One region of the Pseudovibrio sp. SCP20 genome, then DNA from elsewhere that is predicted to be linked to it. Evidence: riboswitches for the same ligand, from Rfam matches in the RefSeq annotation. Region 1 holds a riboswitch; each other region holds the start of a gene.
The links. A riboswitch is a leader RNA that binds a small molecule or an ion and turns the genes downstream of it on or off. The one in region 1 is predicted to bind cobalamin.
Positions count from the first base shown of each region.

Region 2: linked by a shared signal. The riboswitch ahead of AC3CB2_RS09840 (ABC transporter ATP-binding protein) and the one ahead of AC3CB2_RS14520 (energy-coupling factor ABC transporter permease) in region 1 are both predicted to bind cobalamin.
Region 3: linked by a shared signal. The riboswitch ahead of AC3CB2_RS04310 (TonB-dependent receptor plug domain-containing protein) and the one ahead of AC3CB2_RS14520 (energy-coupling factor ABC transporter permease) in region 1 are both predicted to bind cobalamin.

Region 1 is NZ_JBYMDH010000003.1:411,298-421,794, reverse strand. It holds gene AC3CB2_RS14535 (AAA family ATPase) at 1-2,830, shown strand, start outside; gene AC3CB2_RS14530 (EAL domain-containing protein) at 2,875-5,970, opposite strand; gene AC3CB2_RS14525 (acid phosphatase) at 6,510-7,325, shown strand; cobalamin riboswitch at 7,682-7,892, shown strand; gene AC3CB2_RS14520 (energy-coupling factor ABC transporter permease) at 7,928-8,593, shown strand; gene ettA (energy-dependent translational throttle protein EttA) at 8,817-10,466, shown strand.
Region 2 is NZ_JBYMDH010000002.1:287,173-297,669, forward strand. It holds gene AC3CB2_RS09830 (hypothetical protein) at 206-478, opposite strand; gene AC3CB2_RS09835 (hypothetical protein) at 921-1,436, opposite strand; cobalamin riboswitch at 1,662-1,871, shown strand; gene AC3CB2_RS09840 (ABC transporter ATP-binding protein) at 2,218-3,000, shown strand; gene AC3CB2_RS09845 (ABC transporter substrate-binding protein) at 3,012-3,950, shown strand; gene AC3CB2_RS09850 (FecCD family ABC transporter permease) at 4,006-5,007, shown strand; gene AC3CB2_RS09855 (class I SAM-dependent DNA methyltransferase) at 5,262-5,969, shown strand; gene AC3CB2_RS09860 (DUF1499 domain-containing protein) at 6,147-6,635, opposite strand; gene AC3CB2_RS09865 (hypothetical protein) at 6,884-7,219, opposite strand; gene AC3CB2_RS09870 (septation protein A) at 7,674-8,312, shown strand; gene AC3CB2_RS09875 (ActR/PrrA/RegA family redox response regulator transcription factor) at 8,395-8,940, opposite strand; gene AC3CB2_RS09880 (ActS/PrrB/RegB family redox-sensitive histidine kinase) at 9,072-10,427, opposite strand.
Region 3 is NZ_JBYMDH010000001.1:935,635-946,131, forward strand. It holds gene AC3CB2_RS04280 (EAL domain-containing protein) at 1-502, shown strand, start outside; gene AC3CB2_RS04285 (ferredoxin--NADP reductase) at 844-1,656, shown strand; gene AC3CB2_RS04290 (regulatory protein RecX) at 1,813-2,346, shown strand; gene AC3CB2_RS04295 (heparin lyase I family protein) at 2,463-3,587, shown strand; gene AC3CB2_RS04300 (formate--tetrahydrofolate ligase) at 3,584-5,251, opposite strand; gene AC3CB2_RS04305 (DMT family transporter) at 5,584-6,477, shown strand; cobalamin riboswitch at 6,654-6,866, shown strand; gene AC3CB2_RS04310 (TonB-dependent receptor plug domain-containing protein) at 7,042-8,901, shown strand; gene AC3CB2_RS04315 (ABC transporter substrate-binding protein) at 9,001-9,873, shown strand; gene AC3CB2_RS04320 (FecCD family ABC transporter permease) at 9,870-10,497, shown strand, end outside.

The DNA.
Region 1 (10,497 bases):
TCTGGAGCCGGTGAACCAGCGCGTGGTGGATGCGGAGCGCGATGTTGCTGGCACGCGTGCAACTGCTGAAAAAAGCCTGGTGATGCTGGAAGCTGCGCGTACGGATCTGGCTGCCAAGGACGAGCAGGCCAAGCAGGCTGATGCGCTGTTCAATGAGCTGGAAGCTGAGCTGACCAAGCTGACACCAGAGTGGAGTGCTGCTGAGCAGCTGGACACCAAGCTGGGTGAGCTGGAAACGGAAGGCAAGCAGCTGCGCGAACGCTCTGATGCGGCCAATCTGGATGCCAAGCAAGCGGAAGATGCGCTGGCGGCACACACCAAATCTCTTGAAGAGCAGAAAGCCTTGCAGGCCACTGTGAAAGAGCAGATGGCCCGGCTGAGTGCGACCAAAGTGCTGAAAGAGCGCCGGGACAGCCTGTTTGCCGATCTGGAAGAGTATGACCGGGTTCAGATTGCGCTTTCCAAGGATGCTGAACGCCTTGTTGAGATGCGCAAGCGTGAGAACGAACTCACTGAGATCCAAAGCAAGCTTTCCGCTGAGCTGGCGCAATTTGCGTCTGATCTAGACGGCTGTGAGAGTGATGTTGCCTCCAAGAAAGGCGAGATTTCCGCTCTTGGCGCCAACGATGCCCGCAAGAGCATGGAGCAACTTTCTGCTTTCCGTCAGCGGGCTGAGAAACTTCAGGAAACCTCTCGCAATTTCGTGAAGGCCAAGCGGAACAAGCAGGCTGAAAGTGCGACCTGGCAGAAGCTTGTAGACCAGATGGAAGGCCTGCAGGAAGCCAAGGAGAAAGCGACCCGGGAACTGACGTTTCGCGACGAAGCCCTCGAAAAAGCGCGTGGGCTCTCCACCCTTGCTGAAGCGGCGCAAGGGGATCAGGTAAAGCTGCTGCGCGCCGGATTGGTTGAAGATGCACCTTGCCCGGTTTGTGGCTCTGACGATCACCCCGTAGATACACAGGAGGGCCGGGCTGCGCTGGATGCGCTGTTCGGCGACGTGTTTCTACAGCGCAAGGAAGCGGAAGAAGCTCGCACAGCTGCGCAGCGAAACCTAAGCGATATAGAGCGAGAGCTTGCTGCCTGCGAAGCTTCAAAGAAAAATGCTTTGGAGCAGGCGGAGCGGTTTGAAGCAGAGACGACTGCATTTGAGGCAGACGCTCAGCAGCAATGGAGTTTGCTTGCAGCTCCGTTCGTGCTGTCGTTTGCGCTGGATGCTTTGCTTGAAACGCCAGAGTTGCTGGATACGGTGCTGGCTCAGGTGACGTCCAAAGCCGATGCTTTGCGCGCAGTGCTTGTTCAGGACGATGAGCTGCGCAAAGAGCTGGAGCAGTTGGAAACCAAGCTTCGTGAACTGCGTGATGCACATAAGAAAGCGGCGGGGGATCAGGCTGGAAAAGCTGAAGAGGTTTCTTCCATCAAGGTGGAACTTTCCGGTGTTGAGGGTCGTCACAACGAGAACTCTGAGGCACGGTTGCGATTGGAGCAACGGCTCAGCGAAACGCTGCTGGCTGGTGGCATGGTGTTTGGGTCCCTTGGTGATGAGTTACCAGCGCTGAAGGTGAGCTTGCAGGACCGCATCAGCACGTGGGAACAACTTGAGCAGCAGGAGGGGACAACGTCTGCCGCGCTGCAATCACTGGAGCAGAAGACCAGTGGTTTGAGCGAGCGGCATGGTGGCCTTGCTAAGACTGCCGCTGACTTGCAAGGGCAGCTTGAGAAACTTCGGGCGCTGCATCAGGAGCGGTTTGCGGAGCGCAAATTGCTGCTGGGTGGCATGGCGACCGGGGCGCATCGTGCAGCATTCACTGAAAAACATAGCAACGCAAAAGAATGCATAAAAAACGCAAGTAACGCACATAGCAACGCAAAGGCCGAGTTTGGCCGTGCGGAGGCTGGACTGGCTGCTGCGAAGGATGCAGAGGCGAAGGCAGGTGCCGCGCTAATTGATTGTGCGGAAAGGCTAAATGCTGAGCTTGCGGGGCTGGGGCTGACGAAAGACGCCTATGACGGCTTGCGGGAGAGGAGCGCTCACGAGCTGGAGGCTTTGCTGGCTGAACTGAAGGCGCTGGATGATGCTTACGTTGCAGCGCAAACTGCTGTTTCGACTTGGGAAAAGGAGCTGGCAGCGGTTCAGGCAGAGCCCTTGCCGGATAAGTTGCAGCCGGAGTTATCCTCTCAGCTGGAGGCCACCAAGCAGGCGCTTTCTGAGTTGCAAGTGAAGCGCGGCGTTCTTTCAGAGAAGCTGCGCGTGGATGCTGAAGCACGGGAAAAAGCCCAACAAATCATGGGTTTGCTGCTGGAGGCGAAGGAGACAGCCAAGACGTGGGGCGCGATTTCTGAGGCAATTGGCTCTGCGGATGGCTCCAAATTCCAGAAGGTGGCGCAGGGTGTTACTCTCGATTTGCTGGTGGAGCTTGCCAACAAACAGCTGCATCAGCTTAAACCACGGTACCAGCTGAAACGGGCTGATTTCGGTCTCGGCATCTTCGTCATCGACCGTGATATGGGCGACACACCACGCTCCACCCGCTCGCTAAGCGGCGGAGAACGCTTCCTTATTTCGCTCAGCCTCGCTCTTGCGCTGTCTGGTTTGGAGGGACGTCAGTCGTTCGTTGACACGCTCTTCATCGACGAAGGCTTCGGCTCACTGGACGCAGAAAGCCTCGATCTTGCCATTGATGCGCTGGAGATGTTGCAGGGGCAGGGGAGAAAAGTTGGTGTCATTAGCCATGTGGAAGCGCTGAAGGATCGAATTCCGGTTCAGGTTCAGGTGGTTAGGCAGGGTGCCGGACGCAGCCGCGTGGCGGTGAATGCGCCAGCAGGGTGGTGATAAGTCCTGCTGGCTTCTTGCGGTTTTGCTAGAAGAGTGCGGGCTTAGTCGCCCGCATCACTCATTTCCTGACTTTGCATAGCTGCTTGTTTTTCCTTCTCTTTTAGCTTCAGAGAAGTTTCCTGCAGCGCAGCGATGTACTGGTCCAGCGCCTGAATTTCCAGATTGGCATTGCTGACATGCTTCGCTGTTTCTCCATCCATAATCTGCGGACGGCCAATCAGGTAGCCTTGCACCTCATCGCAGGATTCATTGCGCAGCAGCTCTAATTCTGGTTCAGTTTCAACACCTTCGGCGATGACTTCCATACCCAGAGCCTGTCCCAGATCGATCACGGCGCGGATGATGGCTGCCAGTTCCGGTGTCTGAGTTACCCCACTGACAAAACTGCGGTCGATCTTGAGGCGATCAAACGGGAAGCGGCGCAGATAGCTGAGGGAAGAGTAGCCGGTACCAAAGTCGTCCAGCGCGATGGTGATACCTAACTCCTTGAGTTGTCTCAGGGTATTTAGTGCGCGGCGGTCATCGTGGATCAGGACGCTCTCTGTGATTTCAAGCTCTAGGCGCTCCGGGGTCAGGCCACTTCGTGCCAGTGCGCCTTCCACTTCCTGAATAAGATACTCATCACAGAACTGCACCGGACTGAGGTTCACACCTACACGATACCGCTCCGGCCACTGAGACGCCTGCGCACACGCTTCGTTCAGCACCCAGCGACCAATCGGGATGATCAGACCACTCTCTTCCGCAACCGGTATGAAGTTGTTAGGAGCGATCAGGCCTTTCTCCGGATGGTTCCAGCGCAGCAGTGCTTCAAAGCCGACGATGGAACGGGTGTCTGAGCGCGCCTGTGGTTGGAAGTGAAGCTGAAGTTCTTCATTTTCCAATGCGTTACGCAGATCACCTTCCATGGTTCTTCTCAGCAGGATGGCTTCTTCCATCTTGTCTTCGAAGAACGCAAAGGTGTTTCTGCCAGCTTCTTTTGCCTCGTAAAGGGCAATGTCCGCCTTGGACATCAGCTCATCAGGATCGGTCCCATGCTCCGGAATAATCGCGATACCGATGCTGGCGCTGGTTCTGATCGTGATGTTGTTGCCCACATGGATTGGCTTAGACAGGACTTCGATGATCTTGTTGGTGAGCAGACCGACTTCTGCCGTTGTCTTCAGATTGACCTGAATGATCGCGAACTCATCTCCGCCCAGACGGGCAACGGTGTCGTGGTGTGTGACACAGGCATTGAGACGGCGGGCGACAGTCTGGATGAGTTTGTCGCCGACGGGGTGGCCGTATAAGTCATTGATATCCTTGAAACGATCCAGATCGAGAACCATGACGGCGGAGATGGTTTCTTCTGCGCTAGCCTGGTTTTCGATAGCTTGCTGGAAGCGCTCGCGGAAGTAGGTTCGGTTCGGCAAACCCGTCAGCATGTCGTGCTGGGCAAGGTGCAGAATGCGGGCTTCGTCTTCCTTCTGCTTGCGCATGTCACGCACTGCAGAGACGCGGAGGTTCTCGTCTCCCACCTCCATCAAGCGGCCACGCACTTCTATCGGAATGCGCTCACCAGTCTTGCTGAGCAGGATGACTTCATTCGGTGTTGGCTCATTGGCCTGAATGGCTGCACGGGCTTTCTCGCGGTAGTCCGGGGCCACGTGAGACAGCAGGCTGGAGCCACGCATTTCGCCTGCGGAATAGCCGAGAAGCTCGTAGAGAACGTGGTTACACTCGACAATGATACCGTCAGTTGAGATGGCGAGACCTTCGAATGCGCCTTCAGCGAATGTGGCGAGTTTGCTGAGTTCTTCCTGCTGCTTACTGTCTGAAGTTTCGCTGATTTTTCGCCGCTTCTCATCGCTCTGCAGCTTGTCGAGGAATGAGTTGAATAGGGAGGCGAGGCGTTCTTGTGGGTCTGTATCGCGAACTGGTAGGCGCTCATCCAACTTGGCGTCATGCCAGACCAACTTGCCGATCAGGTTCTCCATCTGGCTGATGGTGCTGACGATTGGAGAGTCGTTCAGATCAATCTCATCGGCTTTCTGGAACATGCCAGAGTACTTGAAGACTGAGAACAGGATCAGGCCTGTCATAAAGGCCCAAAGGGACGTCAGAGAAGCGCCAACGGCTTGGAGAACGAAGTTGTCGAAGGTCCAGCCCGCCAGAACATTATCTGATGGAAGTGCCAGAGTGTAGCCAAAGAGGCCCACTAATGAGCCGATTCCGAGGCTCGTGTAGTAGATCGTGACTTTGTGGGTCTTGGTTCGGATGAAGACAATACGGGCAGCTGTGACTGAAAGGGCGGAGGCCACGAGTGATAAGGCTGCTACGCCTTCGATCGTCAGGTGTTGCGCATTTCCAAGTGCCGATGCAAGACCGCCGATCAGGCTCAGCAGAATAGTTGGATACATTACCTTTCTTGGCGCAAAGAAGCCAAAGAGAACACCCAAGGCAACAGAGATGCCCGCAGCGACCAGAACGTTGTAGATCGCAGCGCCCAGCTCACCAGAGTAAATGCTTGTGTTGCCAACTGAAAAACCAATGCCACCGACAGCCATGAGAGCTGCACCAGCTTTGATCTGCAGCACATTGTAGTTTTGTGTATTGCGCAGGATATACTCAGGCAGTGCAGGCGAGTTCTTGATGCCGGTGACGAAAATGCCGGAGAATGCCACAAAGGTTGCCAGTAGGGTGACGACCGTTCCACCTCCGATTTGCTCAAAACCTACTGAAAGAACAGTGCCCTGACTGATTGGATGTAAGAGCAGCCCCTGTACGCCTTTCAGGTAGGCTGGGTAGATGACAGCACCAACTGAGAGTGCAAGGATGATGGTTGCGCGGAGTGTGAGCTGATGTGACAGGGGCAAGTATGCGATCACTGCAATCATGGCGGCCATTGCGGCGTGGATTGCTGCGGCATGGACCTCGCTCTGAGGGATGAACTCGACCTCTGACTGCCAAAGGGTCAGCTGAGCTGTGACATCCGGCAGGTTCAGAGTGGTGTCAATCAACAAGCATGCCGCAGAGCTGATTACGATCAGAAGCAATGCGCGGTTGAAAAAGCGAGATGCCCGCATGCGTTCCTGAATGAACAGGCTGGAATACACGACAAGTATTCCAAGAACACCAAGCGCAAATAATCCCACGGACAAAATGGTCCATAGGTTCTGCTGCTGTGTCAGGAGTTCTGCCTGATTTAACGAGCCTTGAAAGCTGGTGTTCGCTGGATCAAAAATTGACGCATACGAAGACACCGACATGAAGTGTAACGATAAACCAATCAGCGTAAGTAAGAGCAATACTGGAAGTAAAAGGGCTCGGAAATGCATTTTGGTACCCCAAGAAATTCCTGGGCATAATTGTTTGAAATTGTTGCGCATTTATTAAGAATTCTAGGGAGTTGAGGGTTTCATCCTAAAAAGTATCGAAAAGAGAGGCGTATATGACGTTTATCTGACGCTTTCAAAGCAAATTGATGAAAATTGTAAGTAAAAGTTTCGGTGATTGAAATTACTTATATACGTGAATACTCGTATTTGTCTTCAAGTTGAGAGAAAAGAGATTCCGCCCGTCAATCATGATTCTCTTCTCTTTTCACAACTGCATTTAGTTCATTTTTTATGGGCAATTGATGTGCATTGTAGGTCTCCATCTTGCTTGAACAGCTTCTGGGTGATCTTGAGCGATGCAGTGGTCCAGCTTGTTTTTATACTCCGCAGTTTCAGTCATGCAGCCAACCGGTGGTGAGCGGGATAACATCCTGCCGAGCTGGAGTTCCACCACAGCACGCCACGGGATTATTGAGAGCATTGAGCGCATGGGGCGGACGGAAAGCCCGGAGTTCGTGGCGCTGGAAGACCGAGTGGCCGTGCTTGTGGGCGATGGGGCATTGTGGAGTACCGCTGTACAGAGCGCTGACAATAAGGTCGTACCACCCAATGCTGACGGAGATCTTGGCAGTTTCGCTGACTACAGCGAAAGCGTGCGGGCTCATTTGTCCCTCAACGGGCCGAAAGCGGTTGGTGCCAAGTATCGGGAGTTCGCCTATCAGCCTTTAAAGGAACTGGTGGGTTTCCTTAAAGAACATCACTTCGAAATCTGGGTGCTGAGCTTTGGTGATCATGAAGTGGATCGCACCATGGTGGAGCTGAACTATGGTCTGCCGCGTTTCCGGGTTATTGAAGTGTCAGCGACCTCCAGTGAAACCCCGTCTTTGAAGTTGGCGCGTGCGATCTGGGATCGGATTGGTGCAGCACCTACGGTTTTTCTGGGCCGGACACAGACAGATCTGGGATTGTTGAAGTTGGCAGGGAAGGGCGAGGGTACTTTGAAAATTCAGATTGCGTCTGGCCAGAGTGGGGTACAGGAAGCCTCCGGCACAACTCCAGATAAGGTCTCTGGAAAGGTTGATTCATGGAGCTTTGTGATTTCACCAGAGAGACATTGGCTCAGGAAGTTTTCGTGGCAGGCTCCCTCTGTGACCAGCCTGAGTAAGAATTAGTAAAAAATACTGAGACTTTCGTTGAGGTCTCTCAGAGATATATTTGAGTTGTTCTAGTTTTAATCGATTGAAGGACTGACTAGTTTTGTAACAATGAATAATTTCTGCTGTTTCAGAAGTAATTTTATTTATTTTGATGAAGATCAATGAAGGGATGGGGCACTCTGATATCTCTAAATGCAGCTTCGGCTGGCACTCGGATGGGGGAGTGTCAACTTTCTTAAAGGCGTGTACCACCGGGTACACGCCTCTTTTTTTGCCTGCAGCTTGTAGTGGCTTCTTCTGAGTAGAAACCTCAGGAGTTGAGCGTTTTCCCAACCTCCTCTTATTTCTAGTTGTGTCTTCTCCTGGAATTTACGATATTCCGGCTGTTGGGTTCTATAGAAGCCAAGCTTCTTGGATGAAAAGGGAATGCGGTAGGGATGACCAAAGATGGGCCCGAGCCGCAGCTGCCCCCGCAACTGTTACGTGGTGCGTTCCTCATAAAAGCCACTGGAGATGATCTCTGGGAAGGCGAGTGATGCAAAAGCCATGAGCCAGGAAACCTGCCCGACACAACATAAACTCAAACCGCACGGTGGGTGCGAAGAGGAGCATATTAAATGCATATTGAACCGGGTTACGTTTCTGCGGCCAAGGTTATTGCTGCCAATGCAGGTGCCGTCGGCGTTTTTGTTTGGGGCTGTAAAGAGCAGATCTCTGAATTTCTGAAAGAGCCGCTTACTCCGCTGAAAACACTTTTGGCTGCTGGTTTCTTCTCCATTTTCATGCAGAGTTTCCATATGTCTGTCGGACCGTCCGAGCTTCATTTTATTGGGGCTATGGCGATGTATCTGACGCTCGGCTTTACACCTGTTCTGCTAGGGTTTGCGATTGGTCTGTTGTTTCAGGCGCTCGCTTTCGACCCGCAGGACATGTACCACCTTGGCGTCAACAGCTTGTCTTTGATGCTGCCGCTGATTTCCGTTCATTATCTGGGTGGTAAGCAGCTGTTTGACAAAGACCTGACCAAACGTCTGAGCTTTGCTCAGATCCTGAAGCTGGATGCTATGTACTATGCTGGTGTGACTGGCATGGTTGGCTTCTGGCTGATGATTGGCGAAGTGGCAACACCATTTACAGCATGGGCGCAGTTTGCCTTGTCTTATCTGGCAATTGTTGTTTTTGAGCCGGTTGTGACCTTCATTGCTGTGAAGGGCCTGAAGGCTATTGAAGACAACGCTGTGGTTCGGACTCTTACCGTGGTTCCGCAGCTGAAGATGGCGTAAGTTTCTACGGGTTTACTTGTAGCAGGGGCGGCGGTTTTTACTCGCTGCCCTTTTTCTTGCTTTCGCGAAGCTGGCGGCTTTGCAAAAATCCTGATTTTGGAAGAAAAAAGCGGCGGATTTGATCTTCGCTGAAGTGTTATGGATTGCCCCGTGGCGCAGCTTCCACTATGAGTGCTTCCCAGAGAATTCTTAGTTTACACAGATCAGGAGATGCAGGCAGTCCATGGCGCGCCAGTTCATCTATCACATGCACGGGGTCTCCAAGGCCTACGGTGCTAAAAAAGTACTCGACAACATTCACCTGTCTTTCTACCCGGATGCGAAAATCGGTATCCTTGGTCCTAACGGTGCAGGTAAGTCCACTCTTTTGAAGATCATGGCTGGTCTGGATAAAGAGTACACCGGTGAAGCCTGGGCTGCTGAAGGTGCCAAGGTTGGTTACCTGCCGCAGGAACCACACCTTGACCCGGACAAGACCGTCTTTGAAAACGTGATGGAAGGCGTTGCGCACAAGCAGGCGAAGCTGGACCGTTACAATGAGCTGATGATGAACTACTCGGATGAAACTGCCGAGGAAGGTGCTCAGCTTCAGGACGAGATCGACGCTCAGGATCTGTGGAACTTGGAAAGCCAGGTAGAGATGGCAATGGAAGCGCTTCGTTGCCCTCCATCCGACAGCCCTGTGACCAACCTTTCCGGTGGTGAGCGCCGCCGCGTTGCGCTTTGTAAGCTTCTGCTTTCCGAACCAGATCTTCTGCTGCTCGACGAACCAACCAACCACCTGGACGCTGAAACTGTTCACTGGCTGGAGCGTCACCTGCGTGAGTTCAAGGGTTCGGTTCTGATCATCACCCACGATCGCTACTTCCTTGATAACGTGACTGGCTGGATTCTGGAGCTCGACCGCGGTCAGGGCATCCCATATGAGGGCAACTACACCACATACCTTGAGAAAAAGACCAAGCGTATGGAGCAGGAAGGCCGTGAGAACATGGCTCGCTCTCGTGCGATCAAGCGCGAAAAAGAGTGGATGGGTATGTCTCCGAAAGGCCGCCAGACCAAGTCCAAAGCCCGTATTAAGGCTTATGACGACCTGCTGGCTGCTCAGGAAGAGCGTATGCCAACCATTGAGCAGATCATGATCCCGGTTGGTGAGCGTCTTGGTAACAACGTGATCGACGTTGAAAATGTTTCCAAGGGCTTTGGTGATCGCCTGCTGATTGACGATCTGTCCTTCAAGCTGCCACGCGGTGGTATTGTTGGTGTGATTGGTCCAAACGGTGCTGGTAAATCAACCCTCTTCAAGCTGCTGACCGGTCAGGAAACTCCTGATAGTGGTAAGGTTGAGCTTGGTGAGCGCGTGCATCTTGGCTATGTGGATCAGTCTCGCGATAAGCTGGATGACAGCAAGACCGTTTGGGAAGAAATTTCCGAAGGTGCTGAAGTTATCTACCTGGACAAGAAAGAGATCAACTCTCGCGCATACTGTTCTTCCTTCAACTTTAAAGGTGCAGGACAGCAGGCGAAAGTTGGCGACCTTTCCGGTGGTCAGCGTAACCGCGTGCACCTTGCGAAGGTTCTGAAGTCTGGCGCTAACGTGCTGCTGCTCGATGAGCCGACCAACGACCTTGACACCGAAACCCTTGCTGCGCTGGAAGACGCTCTTGAGAGCTACGCAGGTTGTGCCGTGGTTATCTCGCACGATCGTATGTTCCTCGACCGTCTGGCAACGCACATGCTGGCTTTTGAAGGTGACTCCCACGTTGAGTGGTTTGAAGGTAACTTCGAAGACTACGAGAAAGATAAGGTTCGTCGTCTGGGCGCACACGCTGCTGACCCACGCCGCATCAAGTACAAGCCACTTACCCGCTAAGTACTGCTTTCTAAAAAGAATTAAGGCCCGC
Region 2 (10,497 bases), on a different contig from region 1:
TTTGTGCCAAATGCCGTTCACAGTGATGTTGCACGCGCTTTGCGTGGTCAGGGTTACCGATCACGTTGAGCGCATTGCACGATCAAGCCATTTCCTGAGCCAGTCCCTAACATGAGGCTGGCTCTTTTCTTTGCTGCCGGGCTGCTGCCTCACTTGAATGCGATGGGCCTTGAGGATTGAGCACGCGAGCAAAGGGCAGTACGGCTTAATCAGGAAGCGGAACTTTTGTGTTTATTGGCTGCGGATGAGCGACCCGCTCTAACATTCCGCAGCTTTTTTCCAGTACTTCGAGGCGATCGCGGAAGGCGTGATGCAGAGTGAACAGGGCATCGCGCTCGCTGGAGTGCTGCATTCTCTCTGTCAGCACAAGGTGCTGAATATACGAGAGGTTCTGCAGATCCGAGACAGCGACGATGACTTCGTCAATTTCATTTTGGAAAGTATTTGTGGCGCTACATGCGCATGCGGAGTCGTTCATTCTCAATCCCTCTGTCTTTAGGGTGTTGAACAACCACAGGACAGCAAGGCTTTCGACGGCCCGCTGGCGAGCGGGAGGTTCGAAACCTGTAAGACAGACAGGCGAGTTTATTCCCCCCCGAAGGAGGTGTTGTATTCACCGCCCTCCCGCTCATAGCAAAGGGTTTGCGCGCTACCTATAAAGCAGGCACAAAAAATCCGCCAGTGACGGGAGCGGTAACCGCTGTCTTAAAGGAGGTTTCGACGCCTCATGTATGAATGTGGAATGAAAACCACAGGTTGTCAAACTGACAGTTTTTACAGGGATGTGGATGGCTGAGTTTGCGCGTGTTTGGTGAGGCGGTTGAGCTGTGGTTTGGGTCTGTGCTCACGACTCTGGGTCCCGGATCTGCGCTGCGCTTGTCCGGGATGACGGTGGTGGGGAGGCGGGATGTTTGGGACAGCTAACGAAGGTTTTCTTTTATAATCCGCGCAAATTTTTGAGCGATTTTTTTATTGGGAAGCTTCATATAGTACGCACCTTGTCCCTTTACTGTAACCTCCAACTCGTTATTACTGAGTCTTCGAAATCTCGCGGATTGGCCTGCTACATTGTTATTGTACTCAGGGAAACTTCCGATGACTATAGTTGCCTCATCGGCATTCACTTTTGGTTGCTCTGGCTGATGATAGGCTACCCAAATGCAGTCATTCAGCGATCTATAGTCAGCTGAGTAATTGACAGCATCAAAGTACTCCGGGCTTAGCCTTGCCCATGCGCACGGTGCTATACCGTGATTTCTAAAGATAGCCAGTAACTTACGGGTAAGTTCCTGGTTCGTCATTGATGGGTCAATTTTCACAATCTCCGTATACCCAGGGGCCGGAAGAAGAGCTCCAGTCAGCAAACATCCCGAAACTACAAAACAGGTAGCAAAGACACCCAAGATTATCGAAGTCTTTTTAATGACTGTTTTCATGTCTTTTCACTTATTGCGATCTGGATGGTCATAGTTGCTGACTTCAAGCAGTCTCAGTTTGGTCAGTGCTAAGAGCCTAGCAAGGGGTTGTCACAAGTGAAAACCTCGGAAAACTTGGGCTGGTTTTGCCAAAATGTGTGCGCACCTCACGTGTAGTGCTGACAGTTGCTATCAACAGCGCGTCAGGTCTGTTTTCGAAAACTCTTGCAATTGGGGGCCGTAAAACTCAGTATGCGCGCTGATGGTTTCTGGGGAGCGAAAGGCCCCGGGATTAAAAGGGAACACGGTGCGGTGTAGCCAACAGGCGCCAATTCCGTGACTGCCCCCGCAACTGTAAGCGGTTAGCGAAGCCAAGCGTGCCACTGGAGAGATCCGGGAAGGCTGGCTGAGCACGGACCCGCGAGTCAGGAGACCTGCCATTATGTTTCACTTCAACCCGGGCGGGGCGTCCCGGAAGGAGGCCATAATGGTTGCATTGGCGCAAGCCTCTCACATATCCGGTTTCTATTTGCCCCCGCTGCAGCGCGGAGGGCGTTATGAGACCTTTTTCCTCACAAACTAAACTTTATCCCGGATCGTTTTGCGAGCCGCTGGTGGCCTGCGCACGCGTGCGCTTGACTTTTACTTCAGGATTCGACAATTGATGTAACGTTATAACGTTATATTTATGACTATGTAGCGTTTCACTCAGGTGGGGTGGTTGAATGCTGGATCCTGTTTCTTTTCATTTCAATGGCTTAGGCTGTCCGACGAGGGCTGAGCTGCGCAAGGATGTTTTGTCATGAGCGCGGCTTCTGTATCCGTTCGCGAGGTTTCCTGGGCGCCGGAGCGTAAGAGCGCGCTTGTTCTGAAGCCTCTGAGCTTTGAGCTGGCGGCGAGGCAAACCCTTGGTGTTGTGGGTGCGAACGGGGCTGGGAAATCGACGCTGCTGCGGCTGCTCTATCGCTTCAACAAGCCGATGAGCGGGCAAATTTGCATTGGCGGCGATGACATCTGGTCTCTTTCTGCTCGGGCGACGGCGCAGCGGGTGGCAGCAGTGCTGCAGGAGCAGCCGACAGATTTTGCTCTCAGGGTGCGTGAGATTGTGGAGCTGGGGCGCACGCCTTATCGCAGCGGGCTGGCGGCTTCTGGCGAACATGACCGGCAGGTGGTGGATCGTGCGATCCATGCTTTGCAGCTGGATGGGCTGGCCGGGCGGTTGTTCGGCACGCTTTCTGGCGGGGAACGGCAGCGGGTGATGGTGGCACGGGCTCTGGCTCAGGAGCCGGAGCTGCTCATATTGGATGAGCCAACCAACCATCTGGATATTCGCCATCAGCTGGAAATACTGAAGCTGATTGAAGAGCTGGATCTGACGATCATCACCAGTTTGCACGATCTGAACATGGCAGCACAGGTGTGTGATCAGATCCTGCTGCTGGATCACGGGCAGATGCTGGGCTTTGGGGTGCCGGAACAGATCCTCTCCCCTGCCCTTGTTTCGCAGGCGTTTCAGGTGCGGACCACGCGTGATCAGCTGATGGCCCGGCAACAATCCCTCCTTACTTTTGATCTTCACTCATAAGGACTGTTTTCATGAAAAACTTTGGTTTGGCGCTGGCTGTAGCGCTGCTTTCTTCTTCGGCTGCCTTGGCAGAGGTTTCCGTACAAAGCTGTAATCGCACCGTGGCGTTTGATGGTGTGCCGCAACGGGCCGTTTCCAACGACTCCAACCTGACAGAGATGATGCTGGCGCTGGAGCTGCAGGACAATATGGTGGGTTACACCGGCGTTTCTGGCTGGAGAACGCTGGATGCAGAGCTGACCGACAAGGTGGCTGTGTTGCCGGAACTCTCCCCGAAATACCCAAGCAAGGAAGTGCTGATTGGCGCTGATGCGGACTTCTACTTCGCGGGCTGGAACTACGGGATGAAGGTTGGCGGCGAGGTGACACCAGAAACACTAGAGCCGTTTGGCATCAAGGTTTACGAGTTGACCGAGAGCTGCATCCACCTTGGCGAGAAGCCTAAGGTTTCCATGGATGACATGTACAACGACCTTTTGAACCTTGGCCGCATCTTTGGTGTTGAAGCACGAGCAGAAGCGCTGGTGCAGTCTTATCGTGATGAGTTGGTGCAGTTCAAAGCGGGTCTGAAAACCTCTGACACACCGCTGCGCGTGTTTGTTTATGACAGTGGCGAGGATTCTCCATTCACTGCGGGCCGTTATGCGATGCCAACTGCGATGATTGAAGCGGCCGGAGGCACCAACGTGCTGGACACGCTGGAGAAAAGCTGGGCGCGGGTGAACTGGGAAGCTGTGGTTGAGGCGAACCCAGAGATGATCGTGATCGTCAACTATGGCGAGGTGACTGCTGAGCAGAAGCGTGAGTTCATGCTCAACAACCCAGCCTTTGCGGAGCTGGATGCAGTGAAGAACGACCGGTTCGTGACGCTGGAGTATGCAGAGGCAACACCGGGACCACGGAACATCAAAGCGATCAAGAAGCTCGCTGCTGCATTCTGGGGGAACTAACATGAGCGAAGGAACCGGCGTTGTCGTTGCCCCGCATGAGGGCCGTTCTCCTCATATGCTGCAAATCTGTTGCGTGGGATTGGCTGCGCTGGTTCTTTCGGTTTGCCTTGCTGTCTCCGTTGGCGCGGTTTCCGTATCCATGGAGACGGTCTGGGGTGTTCTCGTCAACAAACTGGTGCCGGGATTGGTGGAGCCGAGTTGGTCTTTGGGCCGGGAGAACATTCTCTGGCAGATCCGCCTGCCCCGTGCGCTGCTGGCAATAATGGTGGGGGCTGGGCTTTCCATTGTCGGTGCCTGCCTTCAATCCGTGACCCGCAACCCGTTGGCGGACCCGCATCTGATCGGCATTTCCGCTGGTGGTGCGTTTGGGGCGGTGTTGGCGCTGCTGCATACGGGGCTGTTTCTGGGCTTGCTTACGGTGCCGTTACTGGCGTTTCTCGGTTCTCTTGGAGCGACGCTGCTGGTGATTGGTGTTGCCAAGTTCACCAGTGCGACCAGCGCTGACCGGCTGGTGCTGACAGGTGTTGCGGTGAGCTTTGTGTTGATGGCGGGCGCGAACATTCTCATCTTTCTGGCGGACCCGCGGGCCACGCACACCGTGGTTTACTGGATGCTGGGCGGGTTAGGTCTGGCACAATGGACGCATCTTCTCTATCCGCTGGCGGTTCTGCTATTTTGCGGGACGTGGCTGTGGCTGCGGGCCGGGCATTTCAACGCCATGACCATTGGAGATGAGACCGCGACAACACTGGGCATCTCCGTTGCCTCTTTCCGGCTGGAGACCTTTGTCATCAGCGCGCTGATTACCGGGGTGATGGTAGCGTTTTCGGGCATGATCGGCTTTGTAGGGCTGATGGTGCCTCATATTGTGCGGTTGTTTGTGGGGGGTGACTATCGGCGCCTGATCCCAATCTCGGCCTTGTTCGGAGCGATCTTTTTGTTGCTAGCGGATGTGCTTTCACGAACGCTGATGAAGCCGGAAGATATGCCAATTGGCATCATCACCGGACTTGTGGGCGGCATTTTCTTTATCTGGCTGCTGCGAGAAAAGCGCTAGTTCGCCGTTTTTCAAGGGCTCAAGTATCTCGCAATTGTTGTGATATTGGCCTGAGCCTGCCGTGATCGCGACACAGATTCTTCGCGTTAGACTCATACAAGGCCGCTCTGGCAGCATGGCAAACAAGCGGTTTTGAAGGGAATTTGCTTTTATTCCGGTTGGTTCCGGCTGCTTTTAATTATGGTTTTGTCGCATATTCCTAGGTGATGAACAGAGGTTGTTTCGGGAACATGTGTTTGATGCGGAGTACGTGAATGACATCTCGTTTGTATAGCGATTTTGCCGAGCAATATGATGAGGCCATTCAGGAGAATATCTACAACGCTCTTCTGGAGCGCCCGACACTGCTTGGCATGCTGCCTCCGCTGCAGGGGCTGAAGGTTCTTGATCTAGGCTGTGGGCCGGGAGTGTATGCGCAATTTCTGTATGACCACGGCGCGGATGTGACCTGCATTGATGAATCCGAGCAGATGTTGAAGCTGGTGAAAGAGAAGCTGGACGACAACGTGAAGTGCTACACCTCTGACCTTTCCGACGGACTGCCAGACAAGCTGGAGGGCACGTTTGATATCGTGATTTGCCCGCTGATGATCCATTACATTGAGGATCTGGGGAAACTCTTTTCCGACATTGGCAAGGTACTGAAGCCGGGCGGCTATTTCGTGTTCTCAACGCACCATCCGCTGATTGATGCGCAGTGCTCTCCAAGCGGTAGTTATCTGCGCCAGGAGCATGTGACGGAGGAGTGGAACACCATTGGCGTGCCGGTGAAGGTGAGCTTTTACCGTCGCCCTCTCTCCATGCTGTTTGGGTGGCTTTCCAGCGCCGGGATGTGCGTTGTGGACCTGCGCGAAGGGATGCCAGCAGCCGAGATGAAGGAAAAATCTCCGGTCCATTATGAGAAGCTGCAGAAGAACCCGAGTTTCATCTTCTTCAAATGCCAAAGCCACTGCTGCAAGTGAGCGGTGAGCTGAAGCTGCCTCAGACTCTTTGGCAACTTACAGATTTGTGAGTCTCAGGATTTCTGCGGTTTATCTCCCGCAGAGTCAGTTCTGCCTTGCCCTAACTCGTGAAATCATGAGTCATTTCAAGGGGATATTGACTCAGCGACACTCACAGGTGTGTTAGTTGCCTCTGAGTCAATTCTCGCCCTCTGCAAAGGTGGAGTAAATGCTGCGGAAACGGTCGTAGCGAGCTCGGTTGGCACCCATATCGCTGTAACCGACACGGGACTGGGAGCGGTAGTGCACGACGCGGTCCTGCTCATCAATCCAGAGCTCCACATCGTCGTTGTAGCCCATCTGAGCGCTTGTAAAGACGGCGTGGAGGTAAGGTCCATCCACCTTGCTGATCTTGTTCTTGCCCATCTCCTCCAGCGTATTGGTGAGGGCAGCCTGCGTTGCGCCAAATGTAGCGAGCATGGGCAGGGGGTCCACATGGCGGGAGGCATCCTGCGCTTGAGAGGAGACAGCATTGGGGGAATTCGGAAGCGGCGCAAACTGCCCATCATGAACGCCGACATACTCCGGCACTTTGGAGTTTTGCCAGATAAGCTTAACTGTGACACCCACCACAAGAGCCACCAGAAGAATTGCAATAACAGCCATTTTAGAAAGACCTTTAAACATTATCGTTTCCAGATTTCCCACCTGCACAGAGCATAACTCATTCAGGAGTTGCGGACGAAATGAAATTCTAGTGTTTAGAATTGCCGGGATTATGTTGGCGATGCGGTAGCTGGTTGATGGCTCTAAAGTGCAAATAAGGCGGTGCTGAACCTTAATCAACACCGCCCTAGGAACGCGTATCTACGTATAGTCGTTAGATACTACCGGCGTTAGCAACCGGCTCGATACGCATGTACAGTGCAATTGACTTAGTCAATAACGCCCTGCTCGCGTGCTTCAGCGATCAGTTCAGAACAGTATCTTTCACGAGCTGCAGGGTCTTTGATCTTCTGAACAGCCTGCTCATGCACCATAGACATCATGATCACAGTCATGAGGTCCCCTTCATCTTCATTCTTGATTTCGTTCATCAGCGCTTTGCCCTTTGCATCAGGAATAGTGAGGCCGCAGCTTTCTTCTGCTCCAATAAAGCTCGCAATGGTCGCGTACTTGATCATTGTATCTTTGATAGGACCAGCAAAGGCAGACTGAGTGGAAACGCTCAGCAGAAGTGCAGCCGCGAGGCATTTAAGGGTGGTGCTCATAATATGTCGTTCCAGATAAAATTGGATGTATCGTCACTGCACATGAAAATGCGCAGCATTTTAATAAATATGAGATTCAAAATATTATGTCGACGCAAACTCATCCCGAACTAATTGATAAATTTTACTTTTTGCAATTTGGGATTTGCAAGAAAAATCATAGGGTAACGAATTTCGCAGCCTTAATTGCTCTAATAAATTGCTTAAATTATCTAATGTAATCGACATAGAGCCTTTCGTCCTCACTCGAAACTGCTGTATTTGCTTCAGCCTGAACGCCTCTTAGATGTTTCAGTTGAACGCATAATTAAGGCTTTCGGGGCGCAAAACGGCCCAATTGGTGCCATTAAACTTGACGATTTTGCAATTTCACTCTTAATTGCCCTTTTAATAGCAAAATTGCTGCTTAAATCTCTCAGGTCGGGAGAAAAGCAACAAAAGGAAGCCTTTGCAGATGAATTCAGAACGCTCTACGCAAACCACTGAGCGCCAGGAACCTTCTCCACTCTTGAAGCTGGCCCTAGAGCTCGGTCCATTGGGCGTTTTCTTCATCGCCAACTCCAGAGGCGAACAGCTTGCAGAGATGTTCCCTGCGCTGGGTTCTCTCGGGCAACCAATTTTTATTGCGACAGCTGCCTTTATGGTTGCGATCTCCATCTCCCTTACCGTTTCCTACATTCTCACCCGTCATCTGCCGGTGATGCCGCTGGTCTCTGGTGTGGTGGTGCTCGTGTTTGGTGCGCTGACGCTGTATCTGCAGGATGAACTGTTCATCAAACTCAAGCCAACCATCGTGAATACCCTGTTCGGGTCTATTCTACTGGGTGGCCTGTTCTTCGGTAAGTCTCTGCTGGGTTATGTGTTTGACAGCGCCTTTAAGCTGGATGCGGAAGGCTGGCGGAAGCTAACCATGCGCTGGGGTGTGTTCTTCCTTGTACTGGCGCTGATCAACGAGTTTGTCTGGCGCAACTTCTCAACGGACTTCTGGGTGGACTTCAAGGTCTTTGGTTTCATGCCGATCACCATGGTTTTCACCATGATGCAGCTGCCGCTGATCCAGAAGCACAGCCTTGAGAGCGAAGAGAAGAGCTAAAGCTCGCTCTCTTTCCTACATACAGACAAAATTAAAGCGCGGTTTGGGCCGCGCTTTTGTGTTTTTAGCAGTAAGTTCCGGATTAGCGCGGTGCGCGCTTTGCCAGGATGCGCTGCAGCGTTCTGCGGTGCATGTTCAGGCGACGGGCTGTCTCTGAAACGTTGCGGTCACACAGTTCGTAAACGCGCTGGATATGCTCCCAACGAACCCGGTCAGCAGACATTGGGTTCTCTGGTGGCGGAGCTTTATCGTTTGGACGGCGGGTCAGCGCTGCCAGAATATCATCGGCATCAGCTGGCTTCGCGAGATAGTCAATCGCGCCAAGTTTTACGGCGGTTACAGCGGTTGCGATGTTGCCATAGCCAGTCAGGATGATTGCGCGCGCGTCCGGCTTTTTCATGCGGATGGCTTCAACCACGTCCAGACCGCTGCCATCTTCAAGGCGCATGTCTACGACAGCATAATCAGGTGCCTGTGCTGCAACTTTACTCAGCGCTTCTCTAACACCATCTGCGGTTTCCGTGTGGAAACCCCGTTTCTGCATCGCACGTTCCAAACGCTGCTGGAAAGCACGATCATCATCAACGATTAGAAGGCGTCCAAGAGGTGCAACTTCTGGTTCTGTCATTTTGCAGGTCCGATTAATCTACGGTATTCACAGGCCACTTTAGTATATTTTTCAGTTAAGGGAAGTTCCCAACGGCTTTTATAGCCAGATTTCGCTAAAGTATTTTTACTAGGATACCTAGAGATTTACTCTCAGGATTCTGGAGTTTGCGCTCCCTGATCCATGGTTTCACGCAGCCAGCGAATATGGACCAAAGCACCGTGCTCCGGATCTTTTCGATTATGAAAATTCACTCTTCCGCCTGAGCGCTCCAGCAATGTTTTGGCGATGAAGAAGCCGAGGCCAAGGCCGCCGCCAGACTGGCGCTCGCCGTCATCTATAAACTCTTCTTCACCATCCTCAGAGATAGCAGGCGCTGAGCGTTTGGAAACGTATGGCTCACCCATGCGAGCGAGAACTTCCGGTGCGAAGCCCGGGCCGTCGTCTACGATGAAGATTTCGACGAACTTCTCATCCCACTTTGCCTCAAAGAGAACCGTGGTTTCCGCGAAGTCTACAGCGTTTTCCAGCAGGTTGCCGAGGCCGTAGCTGATGGCAGCATCACGGACACCCACTGGCTCTGGCCCAGTGCCTTCTGCCTTGACCTTGATTTCAATGCCGAGGCCTCTGTGAGGCTCTGAGACGTCCGAGAGCAACAGGGAGATCGGCATACGCTGGAACACTTGATCGGCATCACTGGAGAGGCTGGTGAGCTTCTTCAGGATCTCACGGCAGCGGGCAGCCTGAGAATAAACCAGTTCAGCATCTTCACGCAGCGGGTCGCCCTTTTCAAACTCCGTAGAGAGCTCTTTTGCGGTCAGGTAGATCGTGCCCAGCGGGGTTCCCAGTTCGTGCGCTGCGGCCGTTGCAAGGCCATCCAGCGCAGACAGGTGCTTCTGGTGAGCCAGAACCATGTCACTGGCTGCCAGCGCGTTGGAGAGCTGGCGAGCTTCTTCTGCGACGCGCAGGGAGTATGTGGCCATGAAGAACATGGAGCACATGAGTGAGAACCAGACGCCGACGAGATACAGCGGTGGCAGATCGATCTGGGTGCCATCGTACCACGGCAGCGGCATGTGGAAGGCGGTGAGCAGCGTTACCACTGCGCCAGCCAGCGCGCCAAGGATGATGGTGTTGCGGGAGGACAGCGCGGTCGCGGAGACGACAACAGGTGCCAGAATGAGGAAACAGAACGGGTTGCCCAGTCCACCGGTGAGGTAGAACAGGCCGCCGAGCTGGATGATATCGTAGGCCAGCTGTGCTGCTGCTGCGTTTTTGGAGATGCGCGTGCTGGATGGCCAGCGGATTTTCAGGATGACATTGAGCCAAGCCGAGGCGGCGACCAGAACGTAGCTGTAGCCAATTGGCAGCGGGAAGTTGAGCAAGTAGTGCACAACCAACAGAGAGACAGTTTGTCCGGCTACCGCCAACCAACGCAGACGGACAAGCGTATCCAGCTTGATCTGCGGGTCTAACAGTCGCGACTGTCCTTCCGGTGTGCTTATCATTTAATCTTGCTCCAATACGTCATAAAAGCCCTTCATAAATCACAGGTGATCCACTTGCCAATGGGTTATG
Region 3 (10,497 bases), on a different contig from region 1:
TCTTAATCAGGTCGTAATGGAGGTGACCGAACGCCAGCCTCTGGAAGATATCGATCTGGCCAGAAAAATCATCGCAGAATTGCAGGCACACGGTATTCGCGTCGCATTGGATGATGTGGGAACAGGTCACGGCGGTCTGGCATACCTACAAAAGCTTGGCATGGATATCGTCAAGATCGATAAGATGTTCATCGACCCACTGGGCAGCGAAGAAAATGCATTCCGTCTGGTTGATGCCATAGCTGAACTGGCTGACACCATGAACATGGGCATCATTGCTGAGGGCGTAGAGAAGTACGAACAAATCGTGTTGCTACGCGAGCTCGGCGTATCTTCCGCACAGGGTTACATCTTCTCCAAGCCACTGCCTGCTCGCAAGTACCTTGAGTTTGCGGAAGATATCTTCACAGATCGCCGCAATCCGGTGAAGGTGCTGGAAGAGAAGAAAGAAGCCTCAGACGCTGCATTAGAGCAAGTCGCGTCTCAGGACAGCTCCAACTAATCCACCCAATCCCGTTCGTACAGAGCCTTCGTTTATTGCCTGTTGAAGGGCATTAATCACGCCGCCGCGTGCACAACTTTGCATATATCGTTGAATAATCAACAAATATTCCATAATTAAATAGGGTGTATGTTAGATAGGTTACTATACCGCAAGGGCTTCCAAGGAGGATAGGTTGATTTCTTGCTCCTGAAGGGGAGGTGGAAGACAGCATTCTACGGAACAAAGCAACTGGAAAAGAAATATTCACTCGCACGGGTTTAATTAGCTGCATGTGCCTCAGCACAGCCTTCAGCTTGGGTTAGCCTTTGCCAAACTCATCAATCGGAGCAAGGCTAACGATGAACCAGATCATAAAGGGTGCGGAATTGGAGAGCGCAGTTCCTGCAAATGTCTTTGTAGAAACAGTAACGGAAGTGACCCATTTCACGGACCGTCTTTTCCGGTTCAAAATTACGCGCCCAACAAGCTTCAGATTCCGCTCTGGTGAATTTGTGATGATCGGTTTGATGATCGATGGCAAGCCTCTGTTCCGTGCCTACTCTATCGCCAGCCCATCCTGGGATGAGGAACTGGAGTTCTTCTCCATCAAGGTGCCGGATGGCCCGCTGACCCAGCATCTGCAGAAGATCAAAGAAGGGGATCACATTCTTCTGAAGAAGAAGTCCACTGGTACCCTTGTCCTCGATGCCCTGTCTCCGGCAAAACGCCTTTACATGTTCTCTTCCGGCACCGGCATCGCGCCGTTTGCCAGCCTGATCCGCGATCCGGAAACCTACGAGAAGTTTGAGGAAGTGATCCTGACCCACACCACTCGCGAAATTGCTGAACTGCGCTATGGAGAAGAGCTGGTCGCTAACATCACCAATGATCCACTGATCGGCGAAGTCGCAGCGGGCAAGTTGCACCTTTACAACTCTGTGACCCGAGAGCGTTTCAAACGGGAAGGGCGTATCACGCACCTGATTGAAAGCGGTAAACTCTTTGATGATCTCTCAGTGCCAGCCCTGGATGTTGCTGAAGACCGGGCCATGATCTGCGGTTCCATGCATATGATTGCAGATACCAAAACGCTGCTGGAACAGCGTGGCTTTGCCGAAGGCGCCAACAACCATCCTGGTGATTTTGTTGTTGAACGTGCGTTCGTGGGCTAACCTGCCACGAAATATGTGATAGCTCATTTCTGTTGCAGCGTATTCCCGCAAATCTGTTTCGATTGTTGGGTGAGAATACGCTCTAAACCAATGATTTAGAGCCTGATGCGCAAATAGTTATGAGCGCAGGCTGCTCTGGATTGGAGATGGGCTCACGTGGGCAAGAAAATATCCTCTGAATATCTGCGTCGGGCCGCGCTGCATTATCTCAACAGATACAGCGCGTCCGAAGACAGCTTGCGCCGTGTTTTGAAGCGCAAGATTGAGCGCCGCGCCAGAGAAGCAGAAGAAGATCCCCACGAGTATAATGAGCTGATCGAGCCTGTGGTCGCGTTTTGCCGTGAGCACAGCTTCATTGATGACCTGCGCTTTGCCCAAAGCAAAATCAGGTCTGGCACGGTCAAAGGCAAGTCCAAGTCCCGTATCAAGCTGGAACTCAGCGCTAAAGGTGTGTCTGGCGAAAACATCCAGACTGCCTTTGATGATGAAGAGCACGACGACCAGCGCGCCGCCATCTCCTATGCCAAACGTCGCAGACTAGGCCCATGGCGCACAAAGCCAAAAGAAGAGCGCCGCGACAAGGAACTGGCCAGTCTTGTGCGGGCTGGCTTCCCATATTCACTCTCCCAAAAGATTGTTGATATGACTTTGGAAGAGGCCGAAGACATCATCTACGCGGCAGTGCTCTGAGGATTTTCGTCAAATCCTTTGAAAAATCCCAAGGGCCTTTTGTAAAGGCAGCAAGAATTCTTCTCTAGATTGATCTGATCTGTACTTAATCCAGCACCGCACCTTTGGGAGAAAAGATGCCGGGTTCAGATCGACGCACCACCTTCAGAAAACACAATCTGCTGATTTCTGCGCTTGCCGGAGTGAGCCTGCTGATATTGCCAGCTGCTTCCTTGGCAAATGATCGAACACCCGCAAATGAGCCCCCCGAAAAAAAGGATGTCATCGTTACGCCCGAGCAAGGTGGAGGTCTACACGTTGACCAGATGCGTCAAACCAAGTGTGCTGTCATCATCGATGACTTCGACGAGTATCCCAGCCCGGAAAACTGGGACATCCACCGGATGAACAAGCCGGAAAACTTCCAGATTGAAAGTGATGTGGTGCGCGATGGCGGCCATGCGCTGGCAATCACGGTCTTCGGTGATGATGAGTTGGATTCGGAAGGCAATCTCAAAAACGAACTTTGGGAAGCCCGCCAGAAGCGCTGCGATTTTGGAGATGAGGTTTGGTATTCGTTCAGCTTCAAAATCGATGGAACAGTTTGGCCTGCAGGCTCAACCCGATGGGTGATCGGTCAATGGAAAGAAGATTCCGGCGGAAGCCCATTTCTCGCGCAACGCTTTGACAACGGTGTCTTTCACATAACCGTGCAGCACAACGATACACGCAAGTTGGTCGCACAGGCTGAAGGCAGCTATCAGCAGGATTTCAAAGGCTTCTCGCGTGAACTCCAGCAAATGCTGAGTTTGGATCGTCAGGGCTTTCGTAACAGAAATGATGCGACCCGCACCTCGGACGAGTTCCTTGGCAGTGGGCTCACTTTGGAAGAGCTGAAGAAGGCAATTGAAACGCAGGATACTTCCAAGTTCCCGTTTCTGGCAGATCCACAAACCTATTCAGATTACCCCGGCATCAAGATCGAACTCTCCGACGATCCCGTGCTGCCAGATCCCACTGACGGCTGGGTCGATATGCGCTATCGGGTGAAGGGAAGCCGTGTCGGGCAGGGGATCATCGAGATCTGGGCCAACGATAGGTTCATCGCCCGTGTCACCGGTTACATCGGTAACGATGAGTTCTCCGGTAATACCCAATACTTCAAGTTTGGGCATTACCGGGACTATGACCGCGATGATCTGCAATCAACTGTCTATCTGGACCGTTTTCGCAGAGGTCCACACCGGTCTGACGTGGATTAGAACAACCCTTCAACCTGACCGTTCTCATCAAGTCCAATGGTTTCCGCAGCCGGATGGCGTGGCAGACCCGGCATCACCATGATGTCACCCGTCAGGGCCACGATGAACCCGGCACCCGCTGAAAGCCTCACCGCCCGCACATGAATGCTGTAGTCGGTAGGAGCCCCGAGCAAGGATGGATCGGTCGAGAAGGAGTAGGGGGTCTTTGCCATACAAACGGAAAGATGCCCGTAGCCTTGCTCTTCATAGGCCTTCAGCTGATCCTTCACAGACTGATCGCAAGTGACCTTGGAGGCACCATAAATCTTCTTGCAGATGCGGCGGATCTTTTTCCAAAGCCCCAGATCATCCTCATAAAGATGCTTGAAGTCAGATTCAGTTGTCTGCAAAATTTCTGAAACTGAAGTTGCGAGCTGCTCGGTGCCCTTGGAACCATTGGCCCAGTGTGTGCACGGAACGGCCTTTACACCAAGTTTCTCCATACGCTTCATTATGGTGGCGATTTCCTGATCCGTATCAGGGCCATAGCGATTGATGGCAACAATCACAGGAACGCCGTAGCTCTGGCAGTTTTTAACGTGACGTTCCAGATTGCTCATGCCTTTTTCAAGTGCGTCGATGTTCTCTTCCGTCAACGCGTTCTTGGCAACGCCGCCATGCATATTCAAGGCACGCACAGTTGCCACAACTACCACCGCATTTGGTGTCAAACCAGCTTGGCGACATTTGATGTTAAAGAATTTTTCCGCACCAAGGTCTGCACCAAATCCTGCCTCCGTCACCACATAATCGGAAAGGCGCAAGGCTGTCTTGGTCGCGATCACAGAGTTGCAGCCATGTGCGATGTTCGCAAACGGGCCACCATGAATAAAGGCCGGATTGTTCTCCAGCGTCTGCACCAGATTTGGACGGAAAGCATCTTTCAGCAGAGCCGTCATCGCACCATCTGCTTTCAGATCACGGCAGTAAACTGGTGTCTTGTCTTTACGATACGCAATCAACAATCGGCCAAGCCGATCCTGAAGATCCTGCAGGTTTTCTGCCAGGCACAGCACCGCCATCACTTCAGAGGCAACGGTGATGTCATAGCCAGACTCGCTTGGGTATCCATTGCTCACACCGCCAAGGCCAGTGGTGATGGAACGTAGTGAACGATCATTAATGTCCACCACACGGCGCCACACGATACGGCGCTGATCAATGTTTTCCGCATTGCCCCAGTAGATGTGGTTGTCGATCATGGCAGAAAGCAGGTTATGAGCTGCGGTGATTGCATGCAGATCGCCGGTGAAATGAAGATTGATATCTTCCATCGGCACCACCTGGGCATAACCACCACCAGCAGCGCCGCCCTTCATCCCAAAACAGGGCCCTAGAGAAGGTTCACGCAGGCAGATGGTTGTTTTCAGGCCAATGCGGTTCAGTGCATCACCAAGGCCAACCGTCGTTGTCGTCTTGCCTTCACCAGCAGGAGTAGGGGAGACAGCAGTCACAAGTATGAGTTTTCCATGTGGCCGACTGTTCACTTCTGGCATCTCATCCAGGTTCACTTTAGCCTTGAAGCGGCCATAGGGCTCAAGAGCATCCTCAGGGATCTCCAGATTTTGAGCGATACGCGCAATTGGTTTCATGTCTGCTGCGCGGGCAATTTCAATATCTTTCATGGAAAATCTCCAGATTAGAACAGGTCACCAAAGGAGCCGGAGAGAGCGTCAAAACGCAAATCAGGCAGGAACAGCAATGTAATCCCTACGTAGAAGCTCTAACGAATGCACGTAGAAAGTTCAAGATTGTGCCCGATCACTTGAAAGCAACTTTGTTAACGGCTGTCATTTGTATTTCTGCTGAGACTGGAAACATTATTGCCTGAATAGCTGTTGGTCTGTTCTAAATATCACCAAACTTAGCTTGCACGACAAATCCAAGGGCTTTAGAGCTGTTTAGGTTTTCAAAATTATCTACGCCAAGGCCGTAGTTTCGTCGGTTAGGTCACCCCATGTTTTTATTCGAAGTTGCCGCGCTCGGTGCTGCTGCCACCTGGGCCATCGGTGGTCTCATTTCTGCAAAACCTGCTGCGCATTTAGGAGCCATCGGCTTCAACTGTGTGCGCATGTGGTTTGTTGTGCTGTTTCTGGGCGCCTATGTGTTGGCAACTGGCACCTGGAACACCGTTGATTCTAGCCATGCATCACTCATCTTCTTGTCTGGCTTTATCGGCATCTTCATGGGTGACACACTGTTGTTCCTCACCCTCAACCGCATGGGGCCGCGCCGTACAGCCATTCTGTTTTCCATGAACGCACCTATGTCTGCGCTACTGGGCTGGTTGTTCCTTTCCGAAGAGCTGTCTCTGCAGGCCGTAATTGGCATCGCCTGCGTTCTTGTCGGCGTTATCCTCGCCATCGCATTCGGAAAGCGCAAAGACCAACTGCATAAATGGGAAGCAATCAGAGGTCCGGTCGTGATCGGCGTCCTCTTCGGCACTTTGGCGGCTTTGTCTCAGTCCGTGGGCTCAATCATCATCCGCCCTGTCATGGAAAGTGGTGCTGACCCTGTCGCGATCTCCCTCATGCGCTGCACCATCGCTGCCTTTGGCTTGCTGGCGCTGTTCTACCTGCCAGGCCGTCCATTCCGCCTTGCAAACCCGATCAACAAAGAGATCGTCGCACTCGCATCTTTGTCCGGCATGCTTGGCATGGGCATCGGTATGACCTTGATCCTCTATGCACTCAGTGGCGGCGAAGTAGGCATCGTCTCAACGCTTTCCGCAACAACGCCAGCAATGATGCTTCCGGTTCTCTGGTGGCAGACCAAAGAGTTCCCAGCCATCGGCGCATGGATCGGAGCACTCCTCGTTATTGTTGGCTGTGCACTGATCTTCATGAGCTAATCAGCAGGAAAGATCATACTCCATCTAACCACCACAAGCAGGTGCGGCCAAGTAAGACCGCATCGCAAGATCTGGTAGTGGAACAATCACTTGCAATTTCTGTGAGTTTACCCAGCAATTGGTCGAATTTTATCAAGTTCCTTGCTGAGGCAGTTGACGGAAGCCCCTGAAATCTGATCAATAGCCGTGTATTTGGTATTTTTATCGATCAGATGAAAATGAAAAGGGAACACGGTCCTATCGGATAAGCCGTGGCTGCCCCCGCAACTGTAAGCGTAGAGTTGTTGCTCACACATGCCACTGATACAGCTGTTTAAAGCGGTGTTGGGAAGGCGGAGCAGCAGTAAGGACGCGCAAGCCAGGAGACCTGCCAGATGCAGTCACTCACCCAAAGCACGGGGCGTGTTAAGGGGCGGTATTCCGTTCAGGTGACATTCACAGTGCGTCTGACCGGCAATCAAACACACCTCTTTTCAAGAGGTTAGAGTAGATTTCTCCAAAGACGCACAATGCAATCAACAGCATGGCAGTTCTGAAAGCTGCTGTGAATGGTGGACCAAACTCGTGCGTAACACATCTTGGATCGCAGCTACCCTCAAGTCCGGCGTAGCTCTCTCAGCACTCCTCAGCTCAACCCTCGCATCAACTGCGCAGGAAGCTGATCTCGACGAAATCATCGTCATCGCCAACAGAACGGAAACCGAAGCCGGCAAAGTCGGCTCCACAACCCACGTCGTCACCGAAGAAGACCTGAAAAACGACGGCGCTACGTTTGTTCAGGATTATCTGGCGCAGCTCCCGGGCATTTCTCTCACGCAAAATGGAGGAGCAGGTACACTATCTACTCTTCGCATGAGAGGTCAAAATGGTAGATACATTAAAGTTTCGGTTGATGGCCTGGATCTAACCGATCCAACGCGCGCGCGGCCTTCGGCAGCGTTTCAACATATATTACTCGCAGATGTAGAACGTATTGAGATACTCAAGGGCTCTCAAAGTGCTCTTTATGGTGGGCAGGCGATTGCTGGTGTAATCAATATTGTAACTAAGCGTGCGGTGGCGGGAACGGTTAAACAATCCGGAAGAGTTGAAGTAGGTTCTTACGATACCAAAAGTGTTTCATATGGTGTTCGAGGGGCAACTGATCGCGCTGATATCGCTTTGGGCGTAGAGCACTTTCGTACGAGTGGGATTAGTGCGGTTTCCCCAAAAGGTAAATCAGCGGATGATGATGGTTACGAGAATACGACGCTGACAGCTAAAGGGTCCTACGATCTAACTGAAAATCTCAATCTTTACTTCGCGGCAAGAGGCACCAAAGGTATCACCGAACTTGATAGCCCCGGTCAACCGAACCTTAAAGATGACATGCATTATCGGCAAGTTTCAGGAAAGGTAGGTGCGAACTACCTTGCATTTGACGATCGGTTCTTTTCTGACTTTTCGGTACAGGTTACAGATATCAAGCGAGAACAGGATTTTGAGGATGCGTCCAAACAGAACTCTGTTTTTGAAGGACGGAAAGTTAAGCTTGACTACCTTGGTGAGTACGATGTTAGCGAAAAGACAAAGCTCAACTTCGGGGGAGATTGGTCTAAAGAGTTCTCAAAAACCAATGATCCGATCGATGACAGCAGTTCCATTGGTGGCGCTTTCCTTCAACTAATGATCGAACCACTTAATGGGCTGAGTTTGGCTGGCTCTGCGCGCTTTGATCAGCATAGTGAATTTGGCAGTTTTGTTTCGAAACGTTTGACTGCTTCTTATGAAGTTAATGAAGATCTGAGAGTTCGAACCAGTGTCGGAAATGGGTTCAGAGCTCCTTCGCTTTACGAACTTAATCACCCCAGCTATGGCAATCAGAATCTTGAACCAGAAGAAAGCCTTAGCTTCGATTTTGGCATAGATAAGAAATGGTTGGATGGACAGCTTTCAACGTCTGCAACTTACTTCAATATTATGACTGATGACTTGATTGATTATGACCGCTCGACCAGTAAGTATAATCAGATAAAAGGGACATCCCGCAGTCAAGGGGTTGAGTTGGAAATTAGTTATAAGCCAATCGATCGCTTGGTTTTGACTGCTGGCTATACCTACACCTACTCTATTGGTCCTGATAAGAAACGTTTAGCTCATGTTCCTCTTCACGATCTGTCCGTAGGTATGAATTATGATCTGACTGATGATATTTCGTTGAACGTTAATGGTACCTACCTTGGTGAAAATCTTGGCTCTGATTGGCCCAACATTGTGGATATGGAAGATGTCTTCTTGTTAGGTGCAAAAGCCTCATATGATGTGACCGAGGAGGTGGAGTTATATGTTCGTGGTGAGAACCTGCTGGATCAGGAGTATGAACTAATCAACGGCTATCAGACACCGGGCCTTTCCGTTTACGCTGGTGTTAGCGCCAGTTTCTGATTAAGTATGCCGCTCAGCAAAAGTTGGGCGGCATTCTCTGTTATCTTCAGTATTGCCCGATGCTGCGTTCTAAACTCTCACGCTGCTCAAAAGGTCTAAATGCGAAATAAGATCAAAAAGATCATGCAGACCGCACTGCTGATGACGTTGGTTATCAGCCCGGCAGCAGCCCGTGCAGATGAGAGTGGAGTGAGTGCACCCAAGCGGGTTGTTTCCATGAACCTGTGCACCGACCAATTCTCCATGTTGCTCGCAGGTGAGGGGCAGCTTGTCTCGGTTTCCAGATTGGCATCGGACCCAACGCTCTCCGTTATGAATGAAGAGGCGAAAGCCTACCCGATCAACTTTGGCGGGGCGGAAGAGATCTACCTGATGAACCCAGATCTTGTGATCGCAGGCACCTATACCAATCAAACCACCGTGCAGATGCTGCGTGGTCTTGGTATCACCGTGGTGCAGGTTCCGCCGGTGCGCACCATCCCGGATATTGCCAAGGAACTCCGTCGTCTCGGTAAGGTACTGGGGCAAGAGCAAAAAGCTGAGGCACTGGCCAGCCGGTTTGAGGCTACCGTTCAGCGTTTTGTGGAAGCGCAGCCCGATGAGAAAGCACGGGCAGGGGTCTACTACGCCAACGGCTACACCGCTGGGGACGGCAGCCTTGTCAATGAGCTGATCACGACAGCAGGCCTGCAGAACATCGCTAATTACCTTGGCCTGAAAGGCACCAGCAAACTGCCGCTTGAACTGCTGATCCTGGAAGACCCTCAGTTGCTTGTTGAGGGAACTCAGTTCTCCGACAAACCTGCATTGGCATTCGAACTGCTGGCTCATCCGGCTCTGAAACGAACACTCGGCAACAGGGGACGCGTTTTGGTGGAAGACAAGTATACCATCTGCGGCCTGCCGTTCGTCGCCGAAGCCATAGAGAAACTGGCTGATCAATCCAAACGCTTGGGGGCACAAGCTGAATGACAAAGCATCCAGATGCCCCGCTGATCGTAATCCTCAGCCTGATCGCAGTCGCGCTGTTCCTGACATCTCTCATGATCGGTGCTGCTGACCTGACAGTCACGCAGCTTTTTGAGGCTGCCTTTTCTGCAGAAAAGACACCGGTTTCCATCGTCTTCTGGGAGATCCGCGTACCGCGCGCGCTGTTGGGGGTGATCACCGGCGCTACGCTTGGCCTGTCTGGAGCCGTTCTCCAGGGCCTTCTGCGCAACCCACTTGCAGAGCCAGGCTTGATCGGCGTCAGCTCCTCCGCCAGCCTTGGCGCCGTCATTGCAATCTACACCGGCCTGACCATCACCATGCCATACGCACTCCCAGCATTCGCTCTGCTTGGGGCTGCAATCGCTGCTGTTCTGCTGCCCATGCTGGCTGGGGGAAGAGGGCAGACGCTGACACTGATCCTTGCAGGTGTCGCCATTTCCAGCATCGCCACCGCGCTCACGTCTTTGGCGCTTAACCTGTCTCCGAACCCCTTCGCAGCCATGGAAATCGTGTTCTGGATGCTCGGTTCGCTGAATGATCGATCCATGCAGCACCTTTACATCATTGCTCCGTTTATCGTGGTTGGGTGGGCACTGTTGCTCATCA